2 regions of the Candidatus Merdisoma sp. HCP28S3_D10 genome follow, and region 1 is predicted to be linked to the other one. Evidence: predicted binding sites of a transcription regulator. Region 1 holds the regulator's gene; the other holds the start of a gene.
The links. Region 1 encodes NrdR, which represses ribonucleotide reductase genes. Its sites were predicted from a motif close to CACAANATNTTGTG; they were not measured.

Region 1 (3,418 bases):
TAAAAAGACCAGGGCAGGAATCGCGGCGGCAGCCGTGGCGCTGGTGGCGGGCGCAGCCTGGTTCTGCCTGTCCAATCCGGCTTCGACTTTCGACGAGGACATCATCGGCGGCGCGGACGGTCCCACTTCCATCTTTCTGGCCGGAAAACTGAGCAGCGGAGATGATACGGCTTCCTTTGTATCCGGTGGAAATCTGAAGCTGGGTGGTGATGAGGAAAAAATTTACGAGGTGGTAAAAACCTTTGCGGAAGCGGCAGGCAATCGGGACGCGGATACCGTCTGGGAATTGTTGAGCCCGGTGCTGCAGCACAGTGACGACCTGGGTATCCAGGTGCTGGAAGACGGGACCAAGACCATGGGCGTATCCAGCCCATTTCTGGCAGACGGCCCGACCATCAGCCTGAGCATGGGAGACGGCAATGCAGAGGCAGAGATTACCTATCCGTCCATGACCAGCGATCCTTTGTGGTGGTCCTGGAAGGATTATATTACACTGGAAAAGAACGGGGATACCTACCGTGTGACGGCCTGGAAAACGAAATATTATGATGATATCACCAGTGCTGCAGAATTTGAGGAGGCTTACCGGATGTGGCAGCCGGATTATCTGAAGCCCACGGACGAAACGGCGGATCTGGATTCCAGCTTCGCTTCCTATCTGGTACAGAACGATGTGGCAGAGTCCTATCCGTCTTATTATAGGGAAGCATTTTCCACACCGGCGAAGGCATTGGAGACGACCCTGCACGTGTCTGGCGGCATAGGGAAGACGGAAGACGCGGATGGCGGCGATGTATGGGTCAATTATGAGTTCCCGGACGGAACCATCCGGGTGCGGATGACCCAGCCGGGCATCGACGAGGGTAGCCGGATCTGGGTGCCGAAGGAGATTCCCATAGGGTAAAGAGAAAGTAGCCAATGTGAAAACGAATAGCGAAAGCGTACAAAAGGAACTGGAATAGAACTTGGATACAGTTCCTTTTTGCGGCCATTCTTTATGGCTGTCTATGCAGCTTTTCATCTATATCAACCAATATAATGTCCGGCCCGATTTGCCTGATCTTACACCAGGGAATCTCGCACTCATTTTCTTTTCCCAGAAAGCCCCAGAGCTTTTCGCTAGTGGTGGTAATCAGCGCCAGGATACAGCCGTTTTTGGGATCAAAGACCAGATCGGATACGCAGCCCAGTCTCCGGCAGTCATGGATATTGATTACATCTTTTTCATGCAGCTCACAGAAGGTCATAGCAGGGCTCCCCAAATCCGGGTTCTTAAACTTATCATATGAAAGAGCAGAGCTTTGGTGCCTGTCATTTTTCCTGTATTTCTTATGACAATGATTGACATAAAATATAAAAATGTAATATACTGAATGCATTAGAAAACCAACCGGAGGAAATACAGATGAAATGCCCATTTTGCAGTCAGGAAAATACAAGAGTCATTGATTCGAGACCTGCAGACGATAACAGCTCTATAAGACGCCGCCGTCTCTGCGACGCGTGCGGTAAGCGCTTCACCACTTATGAGAAGATCGAGACCATTCCGGTTATGGTAATAAAAAAAGATAATAACCGGGAGCATTATGACAGAAGTAAAATCGAGGACGGTATTTTAAGGGCCTGCCACAAACGGCCGGTACCTTTAAAGGATATCAACACTATGATTGACGCCATTGAGAGCGATATTTTTAACCGGGAGGAGCGGGAGATTCCCAGCTCCGTCATCGGCGAGATGGTCATGGATCGTTTGAAGGATCTGGATTCGGTTGCCTATGTGCGCTTTGCCTCTGTATACAGAGAGTTTAAGGACGTGAATACCTTCTTAAGCGAACTGAAAAAGATGCTCGATAAGTAGGAGAAGGAGGAACCATTCTGTTTCAGGCATTTTACCCCAGAAAATATGTAGATTCCACCTATGGAATTGATTTTGAAGAATTATACAGCAGGGGCTTTCGCGGCATCCTGTTTGATGTGGACAATACATTGGTACCCCATGGAGCTCCCGCTACCGCACAGAGCGTGGAGCTCTTTCAGCGGCTTCACGCCCTCGGCTTTGCCACCTGTCTGATTTCCAATAACAAGGAGCCCCGGGTGCGCCCCTTTGCGGACGCCATGAATACGCCCTTTGTATACAAGGCAGACAAGCCCAGCCGCCGGGGATATCAGGAGGGCATGGCCCGTATGGGTACGGACCGGAGCAATACGCTGTTTATCGGCGATCAGCTATTTACCGATGTGTGGGGAGCGAACCGGGCGGGAATGTATTCGATCCTGGTAAAGCCCATCGATCCCCATGAGGAGATTCAGATTGTGCTGAAGCGTTATCTGGAGAAGATCGTTTTATTTTTCTATAAGAGAAGGGAAGCGAAGAAATGATATCGAAGATATCAGAGCTTTTAAAAGAAAAAAAGGTGGACGGGGCCCTGGTGTCCGGCCCGGCCAATATCCGCCATATCAGCGGATTTGCGGGAACGGAGAGCTATCTGTACCTGACACCGGAGCGGAAAGTGATTCTGACGGACAGCCGGTATACCCTGCAGGCAGAGGAAGAGAGCGGCGGCTGCGAGGTGCGGACCATCAGCGCGGGACGGGGCTACGCCGTCCTTTTAAAAGAGCTTCTGGAGGAAGATCGGATAGAGCGCCTGGGCTTTGAGGAAGACTCCATGCTTTACGGGACATTATATGGACTGTGGAAGAAGACCGGTTTTGGCCCGGAGCACTGGTTTATGCTGGGAGACAGTCTTTCCGGTCTGCGCGTAATCAAAAATGAGCAGGAACTGCAGTGGATGGAGAAGGCAGAGAGCATCGGCGACGCGGCATTTTCCTATATTTTAAATGAACTGAAGCCGGGTGTCACCGAGCTGGAGATTGCGGCGAAGCTGGAGTACTTTATGCGGAGCCACGGGGCGGAGGGAACCAGCTTTGATACCATCGTGGCTTCCGGCTATCATTCAGCCATGCCCCATGCGGTTCCGTCTGAGAAGAAACTGGAAACAGGTGATTTCGTGACGATGGATTTCGGCTGCCGGTATCATGGCTACTGTTCCGATATGACCCGGACGGTGGTGATAGGGAAGGCAAGCGAGAAGCAGAAGGAGGTCTACCGTGTGGTGCTGGAGGCACAGAAGACCGCGCTTGCGGGCCTGAAGCCGGGCATGACCTGCGCTGAGGGCGACAGGCTGGCCAGGAACGTCATAGAGAAGGTGGGCTACGGGCAGTATTTCGGTCATTCCCTGGGCCATTCCGTCGGTTTGGAGATCCATGAAAAGCCCGCCCTGTCGCCGAAGGACACAACGGTGCTCCGGCCCGGCATGATTGAGACGGTGGAGCCTGGGATCTATATCCCGGATTTTGGGGGCGTCCGTATCGAGGATATGGTGGTTCTTACAGAGAACGGCATCCGCAATCTGACCCA
Region 2 (3,418 bases), on a different contig from region 1:
TCCCAGCTCTTCGCCTTCCTTCTCGGTCAGCTTTTTGCCATTCAGGCTGTATACACATTCCCAGAGACCTGCGTAGCCCAGGGACAGGGTGGAGTATCCGCCGTGGAGATACTTATCGATGGTTTCGCCCTTCTCCAGACGCAGGAGAGCTCCATGCTGCCACAGAATCGGGGCCGCGTCGGATACTGTACCGCTTAAACGCTCATGACGGCACTGCAGGGCGCGGTGGCAGAGCTCCATACGCTCGTCAAAGATCTCCCAGAACCGGTTCATGTCGCCGCCGGCGGAAAGTCCGATATCCACCAGGTTGACGGTGACAACGCCCTGGTTGAAGCGGCCGTAGTACTTGGGCTTGCCGTTCTCGTCCAGATAGGGGGTCAGGAAGCTTCTGCAGCCCATGCAGGTGTAGCAGTGGCCTTCCCCGTTTTTGTCCACCTTATTCTGGAACATGATTTTTTCGGAAATGTAATCGGGCACCATACGCTTGGCAGTACACTTGGCAGCCAGCTTTGTCAGATAGTAGTAGGGATCCTCGTCGTGGATATTGTCGTCCTCCAGCACATAGATAAGCTTCGGGAAGGCAGGAGTAATCCAGACGCCCTTTTCATTTTTGACACCCTGATAACGCTGACGCAGGGTTTCTTCTATAATAAGAGCCAGATCCTTCTTTTCCTGTTCGTTCTTTGCCTCGTTCAGATACATGAAGACGGTGACAAAGGGAGCCTGTCCATTGGTGGTCATCAGCGTGACAACCTGATACTGGATCATCTGTACGCCATTTTTAACCTCTTCCCGCAGACGCTTCTCGGTGATGAAATCGATCTCATCCTGGGTAACCGCTTCGCGGATGGAATGCAGCTCGTCTGCCACCTGACGGCGGATTTTTTTACGGCTGATATCCACAAAGGGAGCCAGATGGGTCAGGCTGATGCTCTGGCCGCCGTACTGGCAGGAGGCTACCTGGGCAATGATCTGTGTGGCGATATTGCAGGCAGTGGAGAAGCTGTGGGGCTTCTCGATAAGCGTGCCGCTGATAACGGTGCCGTTCTGCAGCATATCCTCCAGATTGACCAGATCGCAGTTATGCATATGCTGCGCAAAGTAGTCTGCGTCGTGGAAATGGATCAGACCCTCTTCGTGGGCCTCCACGATATCCGGCGGAAGCAGGATACGGCGGGTGATGTCCTTGCTGACCTCGCCGGCCATATAATCGCGCTGTACGCTGTTGACGGTGGGGTTCTTGTTGGAGTTCTCCTGCTTAACTTCCTCGTTATTGCACTCGATAAGGCTTAAGATCTGCTCGTCGGTGGTATTGGATTTCCGCACCAGCGCACGGGTGTAACGGTAGGTGATATACTGTCTTGCCACGTCAAAGGCGCGCAGGTTCATGATCTCGTCCTCGACCATGTCCTGGATTTCCTCGACGCTTAAGGAACGCTTGATATTCAGCGCGGCACTCTCCACGTCCTCGGCAATCCGCCGGATCTGGACGTCCGTCATACGGGCGCTGGGCACAACGCTGGCATTGGCCTTTGCCACGGCAATGACAATTTTGTGAGGGTCGAATTCAACTTCGGCTCCGCTTCGTTTGATGATTTTCATATGCTACCTCTCCCTCTATCGTAAAAATATTTTATCTTGTTAGCAACAAACTCATTGTAACAAGATATAGTGGGTATGTCAATGAGTATTTACTATATATTGTTGTATACATGCGTGAAAATATACAGGTGTTCTTTGGCATTGACACATTCTTTCTGGAAATGACAGAAAGTTTATGATATGATGCAAGAGCGTAAAGGGATTCAAAAAAAGAAGACTGACAAAAGGAGACAAAGGCAGAAAATGAGATTTGCCTATGAAATAAAGAATGGCTGCGCGGTGGTGCGCCGCTGTTATGATTTTGGAAAAGAAGCGGAAATTCCGTCAGAAATCGAGGACTGTCCGGTGACAGAGCTGGGCGCGTATGCCTTTTCCGCGCACCTTAATAAGGAGCGGTTCCGGCAGGAGCTGAAAACCGAAACTGTAAAAATATGGAATGACGAAATGAAAGACCGGGAGCCGGTTGAGCCGTCACCGGACACAGCCCCGGAGCTTCAGGGACTTACGGTGGAAGCAGTCCGGCTGCCCGGGAGCCTTCGGAAAATCGGCCCCTATGCCTTCTACAACTGCAACGGACTGAAGGAATTTGCTTTTCACAGCAGCTTAAAGGATCTGGGAGCGGGACTTTTTACCGGCTGTCATCATCTGGAGCAGCTGACGGTGACGCTGGACGGGACGGAAACATCCTGCCTGAAGGAGATCCTGATTGAAGTGCCGGAAAAGATGACGGTGACGGTCAGGGGACAGATAGAAGCAAAGCTGGTATTCCCGGAATTCTTTGAGGAAAGTGTGGAAAATACCCCGGCCCGGATTCTGATGACCCATATGCACGGAAGCGGCATGAATTTCCGGAACAGCTTCTATATGAAGAAGTTGGATTTCCGCGCCTATGACGCCTGCTACTATATGGCGAAGGCAGAAGAGGAGTTTGACACGGTGCTGGAGATGACCCTGGATCGGCTGCAGTACCCGGTGGGATTGTCTGAGGAGCGCCGGGCAGATTATGAAAGCTGGCTTTCGGAGCATCTGGAGCAGGCCTATGGGGACGCGATAGAAAAGCGGAATCTGGACACTTTAAAATGGCTGACAGAAAATGGAAATCCAGAAACGGATCTGCTGTCACAGATGGCGGTTGCCGCTGTGGACGGATTTCCCGAGGGCGTGGCCTATCTGCAGGATCGGCTGGGAGCGTCCGGCCGGACAAAAAAACAATCAGCCCTTGAACGGTTTGAGCTGTAGGAGGACATCATGATAAAAAGCGCGATATTGGAAGAACAAAAGGTACAGCTTCAGAAGGAAGAGCTGGCGGCCCGGATTCTCGCGCAGTCCAGGAATGAGCTGTATCTGAAGCTTCGGTATCTGGATCTGGCCCTTGGAAATCTTAGTCCGGTTCCGGGCACGGCGTCGCCGGCGGGAACGGACGGCGGGGCGCTGTACTATTTTCCGGACGGCATGCTGGAGCTTTATGAAAAGATGGGGCGCGCCGCCTGCACCCGGCTTTATCTTCATGTGATACTCCACTGCCTGTTCTGCCACCCCTTTGACCGAAAGGGCAGAGACGGGCGGCTGTGGAACCTGGCCTGTGATGTGGCCACGGAGGCGCTGATTGACAGCCTGTATCTGCGCTGCGTCCATCTTTCCTCAGGAGCCTTCCGGAAAAGCGTATACGCAAGACTCCGGGACAAGGTGCCGGTGCTGACGGCAGAGGGAATCTATCAGGTGATTGCCGGGGAGCTTACCGAGGCGGAAATCAGCCGCTGGGAGATGGAATTCCGGCTGGACGACCACAGCCTCTGGCAGCAGGATCCGAAAAACG

Region 2: a site for NrdR is predicted at 1,661-1,674, ahead of nrdD (anaerobic ribonucleoside-triphosphate reductase). Genes of this name have one in related genera too.

What each region holds. Positions count from the first base shown of each region.
Region 1 covers NZ_JBQHTG010000002.1:2,458-5,875, forward strand. The annotation lists gene ACTNCH_RS05055 (M56 family metallopeptidase) at 1-904, shown strand, start outside; gene ACTNCH_RS05060 (YlmC/YmxH family sporulation protein) at 996-1,247, opposite strand; gene nrdR (transcriptional regulator NrdR) at 1,406-1,858, shown strand; gene ACTNCH_RS05070 (YqeG family HAD IIIA-type phosphatase) at 1,876-2,379, shown strand; gene ACTNCH_RS05075 (M24 family metallopeptidase) at 2,376-3,418, shown strand, end outside.
Region 2 covers NZ_JBQHTG010000004.1:34,540-37,957, reverse strand. The annotation lists gene nrdD (anaerobic ribonucleoside-triphosphate reductase) at 1-1,602, opposite strand, end outside; gene ACTNCH_RS10515 (leucine-rich repeat protein) at 1,846-2,841, shown strand; gene ACTNCH_RS10510 (vWA domain-containing protein) at 2,851-3,418, shown strand, end outside.